3 regions of the Flavobacterium sp. FlaQc-28 genome follow, and region 1 is predicted to be linked to each of the others. Evidence: riboswitches for the same ligand, from Rfam matches in the RefSeq annotation. Region 1 holds a riboswitch; each other region holds the start of a gene.
What was found. A riboswitch is a leader RNA that binds a small molecule or an ion and turns the genes downstream of it on or off. The one in region 1 is predicted to bind cobalamin.
Positions count from the first base shown of each region.

Region 2: another riboswitch for cobalamin. It lies ahead of ACHRVL_RS18870 (TonB-dependent receptor plug domain-containing protein); the one in region 1 lies ahead of ACHRVL_RS19530 (TonB-dependent receptor).
Region 3: another riboswitch for cobalamin. It lies ahead of ACHRVL_RS01225 (DUF5074 domain-containing protein); the one in region 1 lies ahead of ACHRVL_RS19530 (TonB-dependent receptor).

Region 1 is NZ_JBIPCM010000009.1:59,178-64,889, reverse strand. Features, by position in the region: gene ACHRVL_RS19545 (TonB-dependent receptor domain-containing protein) at 1-2,359, shown strand, start outside; gene ACHRVL_RS19540 (hypothetical protein) at 2,471-2,797, opposite strand; gene ACHRVL_RS19535 (homocysteine S-methyltransferase family protein) at 3,057-4,007, opposite strand; cobalamin riboswitch at 4,183-4,419, shown strand; gene ACHRVL_RS19530 (TonB-dependent receptor) at 4,523-5,712, shown strand, end outside.
Region 2 is NZ_JBIPCM010000008.1:168,046-173,757, forward strand. Features, by position in the region: gene ACHRVL_RS18870 (TonB-dependent receptor plug domain-containing protein) at 1-1,626, opposite strand, end outside; cobalamin riboswitch at 1,654-1,859, opposite strand; gene cobC (alpha-ribazole phosphatase) at 1,926-2,462, opposite strand; gene ACHRVL_RS18880 (adenosylcobinamide-GDP ribazoletransferase) at 2,447-3,238, opposite strand; gene cobT (nicotinate-nucleotide--dimethylbenzimidazole phosphoribosyltransferase) at 3,263-4,942, opposite strand; gene cobU (bifunctional adenosylcobinamide kinase/adenosylcobinamide-phosphate guanylyltransferase) at 5,069-5,578, opposite strand; gene ACHRVL_RS18895 (DUF5522 domain-containing protein) at 5,657-5,712, opposite strand, start outside.
Region 3 is NZ_JBIPCM010000001.1:290,785-296,496, reverse strand. Features, by position in the region: gene ACHRVL_RS01240 (alpha-amylase family glycosyl hydrolase) at 1-251, shown strand, start outside; gene ACHRVL_RS01235 (DUF6814 family protein) at 372-602, opposite strand; gene ACHRVL_RS01230 (MFS transporter) at 616-2,112, opposite strand; cobalamin riboswitch at 2,354-2,547, shown strand; gene ACHRVL_RS01225 (DUF5074 domain-containing protein) at 2,879-4,198, shown strand; tRNA gene ACHRVL_RS01220 (tRNA-Phe) at 4,369-4,441, opposite strand; gene ACHRVL_RS01215 (type III pantothenate kinase) at 4,545-5,279, shown strand; gene ACHRVL_RS01210 (hypothetical protein) at 5,272-5,712, shown strand, end outside.

The DNA of each region.
Region 1 (5,712 bases):
TATTCTTCTTAGCCAAACTAATGTATTCAGCCAGCAATTTTCTATTAAAGGAAAAGTAACCAATCAAAACAAAGAGCAAGTCGAGTTTGTAATTGCCAGTTTATTTAAGGACAACAAAATAGTTACATCAGCTTCGACTGACAGTTTGGGGAATTTTGAAATGAAAACTGAAAAAGGAAGCTATAGATTGCTGCTGGAACAATTTGGAACAGAATACCTTAACAAAGAAATTACTCTTGACAAAAACATTGATTTAGCGGTAATTGAAATTAAAGAATCAATAAAACTTGAAGGAGTAACGATAAAATCTAGAAAAAAACTGGTTGAGCAAAAGGTTGATCGACTTGTTTTTAATGTCGAAAATTCTGTAACTGCCACTGGCGGAACAGCTTTGGATGCCTTAAAAGCAACGCCGACGGTAAGAGTTCAAAATGAAATTATTTCGATTGTTGGAAAAGGTGAAATTTTTGTCATGATCGATGATCGCTTGCAAAAAATGCCTCAAGAGGACTTGGCTGCGTTTCTAAAATCAATTCCGTCTGATAACATTAAAAGCATTGAAGTCATAACTACTCCGCCGGCAAAATATGATGCAGAAGGAAACAGCGGACTTATTAATATCAAATTAAAAAATGCCAAAGCGAATTCATGGAATGCTAATATTGGCACTTCATACACACAAAAAACGTATGGAAGCGAAAACCTAAACGGATTATTTACTTATAATCATGATAAAATTTCGGTTCAGGCTTCTGTTAACAAAGGAAAACAAAAATTACGCTCTACTTCTGAAAGTGCTATATTTTACACAAACGAGTTATGGAAGGAAGATATTAAAAATAAATCGGTGATTGATGTATTGAGTTTAAGTTTTGGTCTTGATTACAAACTAACTAATAAATGGACAGCAGGAATTCAATATCTTGGCAGTTTTACAGACAAAACCTCAACTAATAATCCGTTTACAACTATATATAATAATAGCGGAACGGCAGATTCTTATATCGCTTCGGATGTTAATGCAGCCAACAATCCGAAAATGAATACCGTTAATTTTCAAAATTCTTTTGTATTAGACAGCTTAGGAAAAAACATTTCGATTAATTTGGATTACTTCAATTACAGTAAAAATGATTATCGTTTCTTTTCTGGAAATGAATTAGATCGCAATAAAAATGTTATTCCTAACACTTTTTTTTCGTCGACCACCAGCAATGTCAATACAATCAAAAATTACTCTGCAAATGTCGACGTTTCGTTACCGTATCAATGGGCAAACATTAGTTTTGGAGCAAAAGCTTTTCATACCAATACTGACAACAATTTAGCCGTATACAACAATGAAACAGGAACTGCAGTTTTCAATACAAACCAGTCGAATATTTTTAATTACAAAGAGTACAATCAGGCTGTGTATTTTTCGGGAAGCAAAAAGATAAATTCTAAATGGGAAACACAAATTGGTTTGCGAATTGAAGCTACACAAACCAAAGGTTACTCTGAAAATCTAAATCAAACTACTGCAAATCATTATGTAAAATTATTCCCAACGGCTTATTTGACTTATGCGCCAAATGAAAACAATTCTTTTTCTTTAAACTACAGTCGAAGAATCCGCAGACCTGAGTTTGAGTATTTAAATCCTTTTGTAATTCAAACAAGTCCTTATTCTTATTCGCAGGGAAATCCATATTTAAAACCTTCGTTAATTGATAATTTTGAATTTTCGTTTATCCGAAATCAAAAATGGGTTAACTCTGTGTATTTTTCTCAGGTTTCAGATTTCGGGCAGGAATTATCTATCATCGATCCTGAAACAAACAGCACCAAGAGAATGCCGTTAAACTATGCCAATACGTATCAAATAGGTTTTTCGACTTCGTACAACTTCAATAAATATTCTTGGTGGAACAGTTTTACTGGTTTTAATTTAAACTATCAAAATGTAAAATCAAGAACAAATTTCATTAGTTCTATAGATGGATACAACGGATATATTTACAGCAATAATGACTTTACTATAAACAATAGCAAAACAGTATTTATTGGATTAAATTACGGTTTACAGCTTCCTGGACGTTATCAAATTTTTAATATTTCGACTCTGAACATTTTAGACATCTCGGTTAAAATGCTCACTTTCAAAAAAAACTTGTCAATTACATTTCTAGCCGAAGATGTATTAAATGCACAAAAACCATTAATTACCTACACTTCAAACGGAATAAAAACAAATATAAAAAGTTATGGAGACACTAGAGGTTTTAGAATTTCATTAAGTTATAAATTTGGCAATCAAAACATTAAATCAAAACAGCGTGATTTTGGAAATGAAGACGAAAGAAATAGAATAAACTAATTACAGCAATAAAAACAGAGCTTCAGAGAAATCTGGAGCTTTTTGTTTTTAGTTTGATTTGAAGTCCGAAATTAAACAAATAGCTGCAACGCTTTTTTTTTACAAAAACTTTTAAACCAGTGAAGATTCTCCAGCAAACTGTTGATTGATTTTATCTAACAGTTCAAATTCGTCTAAAGGAAATAATTCGATAATGTGTTCTAAAATTAATCCAACATTAATTGAGGAATCTTTATCATTGTCAAGCCCCAAAACACACAATTTTAGCATATTATTAATCATACATCCAAGCTCATAATAAGTTGAAAACTTGATTTCTGTTTTACATTCTTCGTTATTGTCGCTTGATTTTTTTAAAACACTGAAATACTGTTTTATCTCTTCTAAACTTTTAGTTTCTTTTACTGCCATTATTTTTTCTGTATTACTTTTTATCATAATTCAAATTTTGATGTTTTTTTTCAAAATGTGGTTATCTTATATGGTAACATCAAAAAAAATTAAACACATAGAAACATAGATTTTATAGGCTTAATTTAAGGAGACAAAAAGAAACTCATTTCTTTCACATAGCTGTTTATGTGTGTTTTAGGCAAGTAAAACGCCTTTTTTAAAGTAACAAATCTATGCTTCTATGTGTTAAAACATACCGCAATCAAAGAGCAAATTATTTAAGTTTTAGATTTATAAAGCTGTTTTAAACTACTTTCAATTGCTTTACAATTTCGTGGATATGTTCTTCATCAGTGCCGCAGCAGCCGCCAAATACATTTAAATGACTAAAAGTATCTTTTAATTTTTTGTATTCTTTACCCAAATCCTTAGGAATTCCTCGGTCTAATTCTGTGGCTTCGTCTAATTCGGCGTGGCTTTTACAAGATGCATTTGCTCGAAAACCTTTTATTCTTTTTATCCAATTTTCATTTACATTCGTTTTCAGTTCGTTTACAAAATGCGTAGGATGCGCACAATTTATCATATAATACAACGGAGGTACATTCACGCTTTTGTCTATTTTTTCGATTGCGTCTTTTAAGCTCATTCCGGTTGGCAGTTTCCCGTCAGTTTCAACAGTAAACGAAATAACTACAGGCAAACTTACAGTTTCGGCAGCTTTAACAATACCTATCACTTCTTCGATATAATTCATGGTAAGCGCCGATACAAAATCAACCGGCATTTGACTAAAAGCTTTTATTTGTGCCAAATGATATTGTTTCGCTTCTTCAACATTCATACAATTATCCGGCACATAACCGTCGCCCCGAGGACCTATACAGCCGCTTATAAGAATTGATTTTATGGAATTCGAAAATTCTATTTTTAAATCTGTTAAAAGCGAAACTGCTTTTTTATTCAACTCAAATAAGGAATCTTTTGGATAACCAATTTTTTCAATCCACTCTGGATTTGCCCGCCAAGTTGGACTTTCTAAAATAAAATTTGTTTTATACTTTTCGGCAATTTTTAAATAACGCGAATAATAATTTTTCATACTGTCGTATCCTTTTTGATCTTTTAATATATCAAAGGCAGCAAAATAAGGCAGATCAAAACCTTCTAGAAAAACCAATGTTGTTTCGAGTCCGCCATCAGTCAAAAACAAATCTTCAGATTCGTTTGGCAGCGTATTTTTAGTCTTTTTCATCTCCACTTCATTAAATACAAACAATTAATAATCAAATAAATAACACTATAAATATACAAAATCTCGATTTCTCAAAATAAAAAATCAAACAAAAGTAAAATCAATTACTTTTCTTTTCAAAAACACTTTTCAGCATTTTTTTCAAAAACATAACCATAACCATAAAGAGTTTATTTACTTTTGCACCCGCAATGGTTTAGCTGCAACTTTTCAAGTGCAGTTAACGAAGAGGGAATCAGGTGCAAATCCTGAACAAGCCCGTTACTGTAAATTCCATGCAACATTTTGACAGATTAGGAAAGCTTTTTTTAGTTTTCGAAATCAAATCTTTTGCCACTGCATTTTTCTAATGCGGGAAGGCGGCTCAAAATGGGAATAAGTCAGGAGACCTGCCACTGCATATCATTTTAAACTCTCGTGGACCAGAGTTTTAAAAACAAACACATTTATCAAACTAAACATTTGATTTCATTTTTTCCGTTTAAAACTATTTGTTACAAATAGACCATTTTGTTATGCACGTATGTAAAAACAGGCATTCAGGCCTGCTGCATTGTGGATTATGTGCCTTATTATGGATTTTGTTTATAAATCCGATTATGGCACAGGATAATCCTAAAACCAAAGAGCTGGACTCTTTAAAACCACTTCCGTTAAAAGAAGTTATTCTAACCGCAAGCAAACGCGAGTTTAGGATCGAATCGCCCATGCCTGTTCAGATCTTATCAGGCAAACAGCTTGAAGCACTAAACAGTCTTTCGGTTGCGGATGCTGTTCGTTATTTTTCGGGAGTCCAATTGAAAGATTATGGCGGAATCGGCGGTTTAAAAACCATAAACGTTCGAAGTTTAGGAAGCGCTCATACGGCAGTTTTTTATGACGGAATGACGGTTGGAAATGCGCAAAACGGTCAAGTCGATTTAGGAAAATATTCTTTGGACAATATTGAAGCTATCGAACTTTATAATGGTCAAAAATCGACTATTTTTCAGCCTGCACGAGGTTTTTTCGCTTCAAGTACGCTTTTACTAAAAACAAAAATTCCTGTTTTCGAATCGGGTAAAACTACAAATATTAGAACTTCTTTTAAAACTGGATCTTTTGGATTAGTAAATCCTTCTGTTCTTTATCAGCAAAAATTAACTTCCAGAACAGCGCTTTCCTCAAATATTGAATGGCTTAAAGCCGATGGAAAATACAAATACCGCTATCAGAAAAAAGACGGCTATGATACAACTGCAGTTCGCCAAAACGGAGATATAACCGCACTTCGGGCTGAATTGAACCTGCACACCAAATTTGGTTCAAATGCTCTTGCCAACTTCAAGGCCTATTATTACGATTCTGAACGAGGACTTCCGGGCGCAATTCTAGCCAATAGATACGAACATGTGCAAAGGCAATGGGATCGCAATTTTTTTATTCATGGTTCTGTAGAAAATTCCTTTTTCGAAAAACACAAAATGCTTACTAATGTAAAATTCAGCAGAGACTACAGCCGTTATATCGATCCTGATTATAAAACTCTTGAAGGTGCATTGGACAATAAATATTATCAAAACGAATTTTACGCTTCGATTGTCAATCTCTACGCTATAAAAGATTGGTGGAAAATGTCGCTTGCAGCAGATTTCTCCATTAATACGCTTGATGCTAATTTATACCGTTTTCCCTATCCTACCCGATATTCTTATTTAAGCGTTAT
Region 2 (5,712 bases), on a different contig from region 1:
ATAATAAGCAGAGATTTTATTTCTCGAATAAGAAACGGAACCTGTAACTTTATTAAATGGAACAAAGAAAAGCTGTTTTTTGGTTTCTTCGTCTTTAGAAGCAGTGTAAGCATAAGAAGCATTTGCACCAAAAATATTTTTGCCATACTGTTTTTTCCAACTCAGCAGAGTTTCGGCACCATAACTATTAACCTTGTCTCTATTTTGAGGTGTCCAAATGCCGTTTGAACCTGGAACCCATTGCAGTAGATCTTTAATTTTGATGTAATAAAAAGTCTGTGTCAGCGAAATGTTTTTAAAAGTAAAAACGTTTCCAATTTCTGCCTGATAAGAGCTTTCTGGTTTTAAATCGGGATTTCCGCCTTCTTCCCAATATAAATCATTGAAAGTTGGGATTCTGAAGTTTCGAGATAAGTTTAGTTTTAATTGATATAATTTGCTAAACTGATAAGTAGAACCAAAATTGAATAAAATAGGAGATTTGTAATTGTCTGTAAATTCTTTTCGAATCCCAAATTCATTCTTCCAGTCAGTCGAGAAATCTTGTTTTATAAGTAAAGCAGCCGAACCAATTTCTCTAGTGTTATTTCCAAAACCGCTTCCGTAACCTTTTGTTCGGTTATAATCTATGATTCCATTTATCTGAGTCGACTTAAACAAAGTGTAACCTAAATCAGCTTTAGAAATAAAACTCTCCGTTTTTCCGTACGTATATTGATTTTTTGAATTATCAGCATAATACTGATAGTTTTCAAAAATATACGCTGTTTTGAAATTTGCAGTTAGTTTTCCAAAATTACCGTCGTATTCTAATAAGTTTCTATTGAAACCATTTACATACTTGCTTTTAGTTTCCGTTTCAGTAATTAAAGAAGTATTTCTATCTGTATTTGAAGTTTGAGTATATAATTTTAAGCTGTTTTTGGCATTAATTTTATATCCCACATTAGCATTCATTGTAATAACGTCGTATTGTCCGTTTTGATTCCAGCGCTGTTCGCCTCTCCAAGTATATCGATTTAAATATTTATAATCGTTTGTCGAGCTGTTTTTAGAAAAACCAATTTGAGCGCTCCATTTTTCGTTAGAAATATTAGTTTTATAATTGATTCCAATCGTGTTGAAGCTGCCATAATCCAGTCTTAAATTATTTTCAAAACGCTTATAAAAACTCATGTCATTGTTTAAATGCACCGTTCCTCCAATTGCGCCGCTGCCATAAATAACACTTCCTCCGCCTGCTTTTACGCTGACAGAATTATAATCAGAACCAGAAATGGTGTTGAAATCAGTACTTCCGTTCATTTGAGAATTAATGTTAATTCCGTTCCAGATTACTGCAGTCTGCGAAGAAGTAGTTCCTCGAAAAGAAACTGTAGAAAGCATTCCTCGGCCATATTCTTTAAAATAAAGAGTAGAATTAAAATTTAATAAATCAGTAAGTAAAGCTTCATTTTTACTTATGATGGAATCATTAAGTTTTAAAACCGATTGGGAGTTGGAGTATTTTTTTAGATTGGCATCAGAAACCAGAACCTCTTTCAAGTTATTAATAGAATCTTTTTGCGCCAAAATACTTTGACACAACAATAAGAAAAGGCAAGCAACACGTATTTTTAAAGTCATAATTTCTACACTCTTTTTCCCGAGAGCTCGATATTTTGTTATAAAGGCAGGTCTCCTGGCTTGCGTCTTGTTGTTTACCTTCCCATTCGCCGGGGCGAGCAGTGGTTTTGTAGTTTACAACAAGCATTCTTTTTAGAACAAAGCTTACAGTTGCGGGTACAGCTCAAGAATTTTTACTTGATTCCCTTTTAATGTGTTAGAATAAAAACACAACCTTAATTTGCTGCAAATATAAAGTTAAAAATAATGATAATTCAAATTTGTTTTAGTTTTCAGGATAAACTGCAAACAAAAGGACTTTATAATTCGATTTTTATAACCTCTCCAAAGTCGACTTTATTTTGAAAAGCGTCCTTTAACGGCAATGAAGTCAGGTGGCATAATATACTTCTAATTATACCAGCATGTGCCGTAATAACAATTGGAGAATTTATTTTTTTCGATGTAAGTGTGGCTATAAAATCTCCAACTCTTTCGTGTAATGCTGTAAATGACTCGCCATTTTGAGCTTTAACGTTTACAAAATCTTCCATCCAGGGATTTAGTTGCTCTGGCGGAATTTCATTCCATTTTTTCAATTCCCAATCGCCAAAATTCATTTCCATTAAACGCTCGTCTTCTTGATATGAAATGGCGTTTATTTTTGTTTGAATGTATTTTGCTAAAGTAACACAGCGTTTTAGCGGACTTGTAAAAATCAGAGCTTCTGAGGGTAATTGTGAAACAATTTTTTCGAATACTGTTTCAAAAGGTGCTGCAATATCTACATCAGATTGCCCGTAGCAGATTCCTTTCTCGCAGACCGTTTCAGTATGACGAACTAAATAAATTTCCATATCAAAAGAATGCTTAAGTAATAAACAACTTCACAAACTTGCTGCGTTGCACCAAGACAGTCTCCTGTATAACCGTCTATCCATTTTTGGAAATATCTCGCAAGGAAATAACGCATAATAAAAATAGGAATTAAAGCAAGCAGAAATTTAAAGTTGAAATAGGAGAGTATCAATAAAGGAATCAATCCGAAGAAAAAAGACCCGAAAATTTCTTTCCAGCTATGATTCTTAGCAATAGGTTTGCTTTTACTTGAAGCATCGTCTCGAGAATATTCATGCGTGAAAATAATGCTGATGGCAGCCAAACGACTTACAGAATGAGCGGAAATAAATAATAGAAAAACTAATAAATAAGAATTGCTGTTTGTAAAAAGTGAAATTGATTCTGTCAGTAATTTAAATTTTGCTAGAAAAAGTAAAACTAAGCCAATTGCGCCATAAGCTCCAATTGCGCTGTCTTTCATAATCATGAGTATTTTCTCTTTAGTCCATCCTCCGCCAAATCCATCGCAGACATCAGCAAATCCATCTTCGTGAAAAGCTCCAGTTGTTAATACAGAAGCTATGATGGCAAAAATAACTGCTGTTTCTGTTGATAGGAAAAGAGAAAAGATATAGAAAGCAGTAAATGAAATTGTTCCTACAATCCAACCGATAAATGGAAAATATCGTGTTGCTTTATTTAAGTAATCTGGATCATGATTGATATTTTTTGGACAAGGAATTCTCGTGTAGAACATTAAACAGGTAAAGAAAATATGCAGTTCTTTTTTCATTTAAGATAAATTTTTAATTGGAGCTTACTTGCGGCTAACCCCAGCACTTTCAAAACTAGCCATTTCATTTAAAAATGTTTCCGCCGATTTTAAAATCGGAAAAGCAACTGCGCAGCCGGTTCCTTCGCCCAAGCGCAAATCTAGATTTAAAATAGGTTTTGCATTAAGGTAATTTAGTAATTTTATGTGTGCTTTTTCGGCAGAGCAGTGGCAGAAAACAGCATTGTGTTTGATGTTAGGGTTTATTTTTGAAGCAATCAAAAAAGCCGTACTGCAAATAAAACCATCAACTAGAATAAGCATTTTGTTTTCGTATGCTCCGAGCATTCCACCGGCAATTTGTAAAATTTCAAAACCGCCAAAATAAGCCAATTGCTGTTTTAAATCGGCTTGACCCGAATAATTTTGAATGGCGCTTTTGAGCAAGTTTTGCTTTTGAATTAGCTTTTCGTTTTCGACACCAGTTCCTTTTCCAACGCAATCTTCAATAGGTAAATTAGTTAAAAGACTCATTAATACTGATGCTGTTGAAGTATTTCCAATTCCCATTTCACCAAAACCAATACAATTTGAACCTGTTTTGGCAACCGTATCAACAATCGATTTTCCTTTTTCAAAACACAATTCCAATTCGGTTTCACTCATCGCTGGAACATGAAGAAAAGATTGAGTTCCTTTTGCAATTTTAGCATTTATCAATTTCGCATTTGTAGGAAAATCATAGTTTACACCTGAATCTACAATAGACAAATCAATATTATTTTGACTGCAGAAAACATTGATTGCGGCTCCACCTTCAAGAAAATTGGTAACCATTTGGCGAGTAACATCTTGCGGATAAGCGCTGACACCATGATTCGCAATACCATGATCAGCTGCAAAAACCACTATAGCAGGATTTGTTATTTTTGGATTTAAGGTTTCATAAACAGTTGCCATTTGAAAAGCTAAGGTTTCTAAAGTTCCTAAAGCGCCAATAGGTTTTGTTTTTGAATCTATTTTATCTTGAAGGAGTGCGCTGAAATCCGTGTTAATCTCAGTGTCATTTTGTTGTTTTAAATCTAAATCAAGAAAATTAGTTTTCTGTATTTTATCGATTTCAGTACAAAGTGGAGTTTCAGATTTTTGTTTCCAATGTAATTGCTGTAACATTGGCTGATTGTTATAATTTGTTGCTGGTTTGCCGATACAGAAATACCCAAGCGGTTCTATATTCTCTGGTAAATCAAGTATTTTTTTAAATTGATAATAATTGATAATTGAGACCCAGCCCATTCCATAACCTTGTTCAGTAAGCGATAGCCAAATGTTTTGAGCTGCACAAACAGAGCTGAATTTTACAGCTTCGTTACTTCCAATTGTTCCAATCGTAAATTGATTAAGAACAGAACGATCATAAGCAATAATAAGTCCTAGAGGAGCTTCTTCAATTGCTTCTAGTTTTAAGGATCTGTAGAGTTCTTTTTGCTCTGGATTATCGGTTAGTTCTTCGGCTTTTTTGTTATAATCTAAAAAAAGTTCTTTTACTGCGGTTTTAACTTCTTTAGATTTAATGATATAATATCTTGTCGCATCAGTCAGCCCAACAGAAGGCGCCCAATGTCCAGCTTGCAAAGCTTTCTGAATTACTTCATCAGGGACTTCATCTGTCGTAAAATGCCTTGTGTCACGACGTGACTTTAAAATATCATCTAAATAGCTCATTTTTTTATTCCAATTTTTAAACTCCAAATTCCAATGCAATTGAAATTTGAATATGTAAGTAAAGGTAGGGCATAGTGTTGGAATTTGGAATTTTAATTTTGGAATTTCCTCTTAAAGATTAGAATTTTATCCTTTGATTTTGACAGGAATCCCAGAAACCATTAAAACAACTTCATCAGCTTTAGATGCTAAAAATTGATTCATCCAACCTTGTAGTTCAGTAAATTTTCGTCCAATTTCAGTTGCGGCATGAACACCCATTCCGATTTCGTTAGTCACAATAATAAGTACTGTATTTTCTTGTTCAGCTAACAAGAGAAACTCTTTTTTAGCTTCTTCTAAACTTAAATGGACATCGTTTTTATGATCTATAAAAAAGTTAGTCAGCCAAAGTGTTACGCAGTCGATTAGAGCAACTTTGCCTGAAAAATCAATTTTACTTAAGTTTTTTTCTTCTTCAATATTAGTCCATCGTTCGTCACGATCTTTTTGATGGCGGTCTATTCGATTTTGAAAATCGGTATCCCATTTTCGAGCTGTTGCCACATAAATTGGATTGTCTGTAAGTTGTAAAGCCAGAGATTGGGCATATCCGCTTTTTCCTGAGCGTTCGCCGCCGGTTATCAAGTAAATCATTTTATGTTAGTTAGGAGTTATGAGTTGTGAGTTATGAGTTATGGTTACAAGTTATTAGCAATTCATAATTCAAAACTTTTAATAAGGGCAATGTCTGCAGTCGTTTCCGCAACAGCTTCCTCTTTTGAGATGAA
Region 3 (5,712 bases), on a different contig from region 1:
CTATAGCCGATTTCGAAAAAGGAGCAACTGTCAATTTATATCCAAATCCAGTTTCAGATTATTTTACATTAAACATATCGGCAGTAAAAGTGCAGGTTTATAATATATCAGGACAATTAGTAAAAAGCTTTAATGCAAGCGGGAAAACAGATTTTCAGTACGAAGTAAGTGATTTAGAAGCGGGATTGTACATTGTAAAAGCAATAGATGAGAATAAGAAAGCTCAGGTAATGAAATTTATAAAAAAATAGTGTTTAGTTGATTTTTTTTAATGTATTAGAACTCAATTAAAAACAGCAGTAAGTTTTGGTTTGGTTAGTAGTGAAAAGGGCTTTTCTAGCAATAGAAGGCCCTTTTTTTATAGATGATTATTATGCTTTCTTTTTATCGTTGTACTCTCCAATTAAAGCAAAGTAGCCAAAGGTGCCAAGGCCTAAAACAATTAGCGGGGTAAGAATAAAAAGAATAATAATACCAAAGACCAGATCGTCTTGTTTGTCTGAGAGTAATTTGGGCAAGCCAAATTCAAATATACAGAAATAGGCAGCAGCAATGGAAAGTACAATCCATAAAACACCTAAAATTTGTTTAATCGCATTCATAAATAGTGGTTTATTAAAGGTGGTTAGTTTTGTTTTTGTTGTCAATATAAATCATTCCAATTACAAAGGATATAGAGGCAATAATGATTGGATACCAAAGCCCGTCAAGATAAAAATCGCTTTTTCCTGCTGCTTTTGAATGTGTTACAAAATAGGTCGAAATTGCAGGAAGCAGACCGCCAAAAATTCCATTTCCTACATGATAAGGAAGAGACATTGAAGTGTACCTGATTTTAGTAGGGAACATTTCGACTAAAAAGGCAGCGATTGGACCGTAAACCATAGTGACAAATAAAACTTGAATGAAAACCAGAAAAATTAAAGTCCATTCATCGCTTGAATTGATAGTAATCGAAATACTGCTTTGAGATTCTTTTTTATCAGCAAAATCAGTTTTCTTTTCAAAATAAGAAGTTCCGTCAGTATACGTCTTAGAGATTGTTGTTATTGTATTGTTGCCGGCTGTTGTTTCAGTGTTTTGCGTTGTTTTTTCGATGATTTCGGTTTTATAGCTTACATCTGTCGTACTGTACATCATTTTGTAAATTGGTCTGTAGAATAAAATTGCCAAAAGCATTCCAGTCATCATAATGTATTTTCTCCCCACCTTGTCGCTCAGCCATCCAAAGACAATAAAAAATGGTGTTCCTATTAATAAAGCGATTCCTAATAATCCATCGACTTGTGAAGAGTCAATATTCATAACCGTTTTCATGAAACTCATAGCATAGAATTGTCCAGTATACCAAACAACACCTTGCCCCATTGTGGCTCCAAATAAAGCCAGCAAAACAAACTTTAAATTATACCTGTTTCCAAAACTTTCTTTTAGTGGATTTGCGCTTGTAGTTCCTTCCTTTTTAGCTTTAGCAAAAACAGGAGATTCGTCCATATTTTTTCTAATTAAATAGGATACGCCAACCATTGCTATCGAAACCCAGAAAGGCACACGCCATCCCCACGAATCAAAAGCTTCGTTTGAAAGCACATTTTTAGTTGCCAGAATTACCATTAATGAAATAAATAAACCTACCGTCGCAGTGGTTTGAATCCAAGAAGTCCAATATCCTTTTTGGCTTGCTGGAGCATGTTCTGCAACATAAGTAGCCGCACCTCCATATTCGCCGCCAAGTGCCAGGCCTTGCAATAAGCGTAAAATTAAAACCAGCAAAGGAGCTAGAAAACCAATTGTTTCATAACTAGGAATACAGCCAATTAAAAATGTAGAACCTCCCATTAATAATAAAGTAGCCATAAAAGTGTATTTACGGCCAATAATATCACCAAGTCTTCCAAAAAATAAAGCTCCAAAAGGACGAACAACAAATCCGGCGGCAAAAGTGGCTAAAGTTGATAAAAATGCTGCAGTAGGATTGTCGCTTGGAAAAAATTTGGTTGAAATTACGACGGCTAAACTTCCAAAAATATAAAAGTCATACCATTCAATCATTGTTCCCATTGACGAGGCTGAAATTACTTTCCAAATGCCTTTAGTAGAAGTTTTACTCATAAAAAACGCTCTGTGTTTTTGATAATAAATAAAAAGTTAAAATACGATTTTACGAATATATAAGATATTTTTTTATTCAGTCAATACTTTTTTAACAAAAACAGTTTAATTGTTGGCTTTCTGTTTTTTAAATTGGTTCGCACTCAATAATTTTAAATTATTTCAGATGACAGATGCTCTGAAGGCTTTAGTATAAAGAAGTATTGCGTTTTTAAGAAAGAAAATATTAGTTTTGCGGCTCAAATCTAAATCAGAAGATGGTTGTCATATTCAAGAAATATTGACATTAAAAGGGAATTTGGTGTAACTCCAAAACTGTCCCGCAGCTGTAAGCTCATTAACTGAAACCCTTTAATACGTCACTTTTCATTTTTGAAAGGGAAGGCTGGGTGTAGGGAGCAAGTCAGAAGACCTGCCATTTTTATAGTAATAAATAGCTTTCGGGGATTGAAGCTTGAATTAAGAACGATACTTTTCACTCTGCGTGACAATAGTATTGTTTGATTATTCTATTCTCGTAAGCCAAAAATAGAGTTTATGAGATTTTTTTCTGCAAATATGATATCGTAAAATAATTTTCTTTTGGGATTTTCCTTTTCGATGTATTTTATTTCTTCATTAAAAAAAATCATTAAAACGTATCGTTTTACAAGGTGTTTTGCTTTTTAAACAAAAGCAGGTAGAAGTTTGTTTTTATAGAACTTTTGTTAAATGCGGGGTGTAAATCGACTTAAAGGCTTAAGTATATAATTTTAAATATTTAATAATGAAAAACCAATTTTTTTCCAAGCAGTTACTTGCAATTGCTTCTTTGATGATGTTAATAGTTTCGTGTAATAATGATGATGATTTTACAGCGCCTCCAGTGATAAAAGGCGAACAGTTGTTGAAAGATACTTTAACCATTGGGGAAACACTAAAATTAAGTTCAAAACTAGCAGATAGAAATAATGTTTCCTTCGAATGGGCTGTAGATGGGAAAGTGGTTGGATCTGATTCTACTTATGTTTTCAAACCAGAAACAAGAGGTGATTTTAAGGTTGTCATGACGGCCAAAAATGGTGGAGGACAAGTATCATTAACATACGATGTTCATACATTTGGAGCTTATGAAAATGGTTTTTTCATGATTAATGAAGGATGGTTCGGTCATGGAACTGGAACCGTTGGTTTTTATAGATACGATACAAAAGCAATAGAAGACAGTGTTTTTGTAAAAGTAAATCCAGATAAAAATTTAAAACCAGAATCGTCTACATTAGAATTTGGAACCATCTTTAATAAGAAATTATTTTTAGTTTCTAAAGCCGGCGGACCAGTTGTAGTGACAGATGCTTATTCGCTTAAAGAAGAAAAAAGAATTCCGGCTCAAGGCGGAAATGACTGGCGTGCAATAGTCGGAATTGATGAAAATCAAGCATTGCTGACTTCTAGTAAAGGAATATTTAAGCTTAATCTGAATACAATGGCATTGAATGGACAAATCGAAGGTGTTACAGGTCAGGTAGGAGATATTATTAAGGCTAATGGTTATATTTTTGCTTTATCTGCTTCAAAAGGAGTTGTTGTTGTTAATGCTTCAACATTAACAGTCGAAAAAACGATTCCAGGTATGGTTCTGGGATTTGCTGTTACAGATGATAAAAAAGTATGGGCTGCGGGAGGTAAAAATCTTATCAGCATAGACTCTAATACTCTTGAAGTAAAAGAAATTTCACTTGGTTTTCAAGCTAATGGAAGCTGGGGAGCTTGGCATCCGGGGTCGATTACGGCGGCTAAAAATAATGTTTTTATTGCTAAAAACGGAAGCTGGAGCGGAGGTAAAGAAGTTTATAAATATAATGGCACAGCAGCATCGTTGACAGCACCTTTTATTACGTTAACAAATTCAAATATATTGTACGGTGCAGGAATAGGTTACGATCATAAGAAAAATGTATTGATTGTAAATACAGTAAATGAAGGATTCGGCACTAATTTCGCGATCAATAACCTTTATTTGTTCAATGCTGATTCTGGTGCTAAAACAGGAACAGTAAGTTTTTCAGGATATTATTTTCCTGCGGTTTCTGTGTTTCATCAATAAGTTTTTTTGATTTTAACCGCAAAGAGCGCTAAGATTTACGTAAAGGTTCGCAAAGTTTAATGTATAGCTTTGTGAACCTTTGCGTTTTTTTTACTTTGTGTGCTTTGCTGTTAAATTTTTAATGAAAAGCATTAAAAACAAAAAACCCGAATATTACTATTCGGGTTTCGTGGTACCTCCAGGGATCGAACCAGGGACACATGGATTTTCAGTCCATTGCTCTACCATCTGAGCTAAGGTACCGTGCTGTGCACATTGCGGGTGCAAAGATAGAATCATTTTTCGTTTATCCAAAACATTTTAAAAAAAAAATCAATTCGTATCTTCGCAGAAACAAAAAGGAAATATGATTTTAACTGTTGATGTTGGAAATACTCGAATTAAAGCAGCTGTTTTTGAGGGAACTGCTGTTTTGGAGAGTTTTGTTTTTGAGAAAAATGAGCTCGAAAAAAAAATTAAAAAAATTTTAGGCAACTATCAAAAATGCTCAGATTTAGTAGTTGCCTCAGTAGGCAATGTCGAAAAACAATCCTTTTTGATTTTTGAAAAGCAGTTAAAGGTTCATTTTTTTACTCACGAAGATAAATTTCCTTTTCATAATAAATACGCAACACCAAAAACTTTAGGAATAGATAGGATGATTTTGGCAGCCGGAGCAACTTTGCAGTTTCCTAAACAAAATAGATTAGTGGTTGATGCCGGCACTTGCATAACCTACGATTTCATCGACGAAAATGATAATTATTTGGGCGGAGCGATTTCTCCGGGACTTCGTCTGCGTTACGAATCTTTGCATAATTATACAGCCAGACTGCCTTTGCTGAGTTTTGAAGAACCAGATCAATACATAGGAAATACCACAATGCAGGCGATTCATTCAGGAGTTGTAAACGGCTTCGTCTATGAGATTGATGGTTTTATCGATGAATATCGCCGAAACTTTTCAAATTTTATAATAATTTTAACGGGAGGAGATGCAGAATTTTTGGCTAAACGATTAAAAAATACCATATTTGCCAATTCAAATTTCCTTTTGGAGAGTTTGAACCAAACATTTCAATATAAAATCAACAATGATTAAAAAAATTATAATAAGCGCTTGTTTGCTTATATCGTTCGTTTCATTCGCTCAACAAGGTACTGCTTCTCCATATTCTTTTTATGGAATTGGTGATACTAGATTTAAAGGAACTCAGGAATTTAGGTCTATGGCAGGAGTTGCAGTTGAACAGGATAGTATTCACTTGAATATTGAAAATCCTGCGAGTTATGCAAGTTTGCTGCAAACAACATTTACAGTTGGGGGATCGTTTGGAACTTCTACTCTAAAAACAGATACAGAATCGGCAAAAGCACAAAGAGCCACTTTTGATTATTTGGCGGTTGGAATTCCAATGGGAAAATTTGGAGCTTCATTCGGTTTAGTTCCGTTATCTTCAGTTGGATATAAAATTTTAAATGATAATACAGCCACTCCTGGAGCAACAAGTACTCAGCTTAGCGGTAAAGGTGGT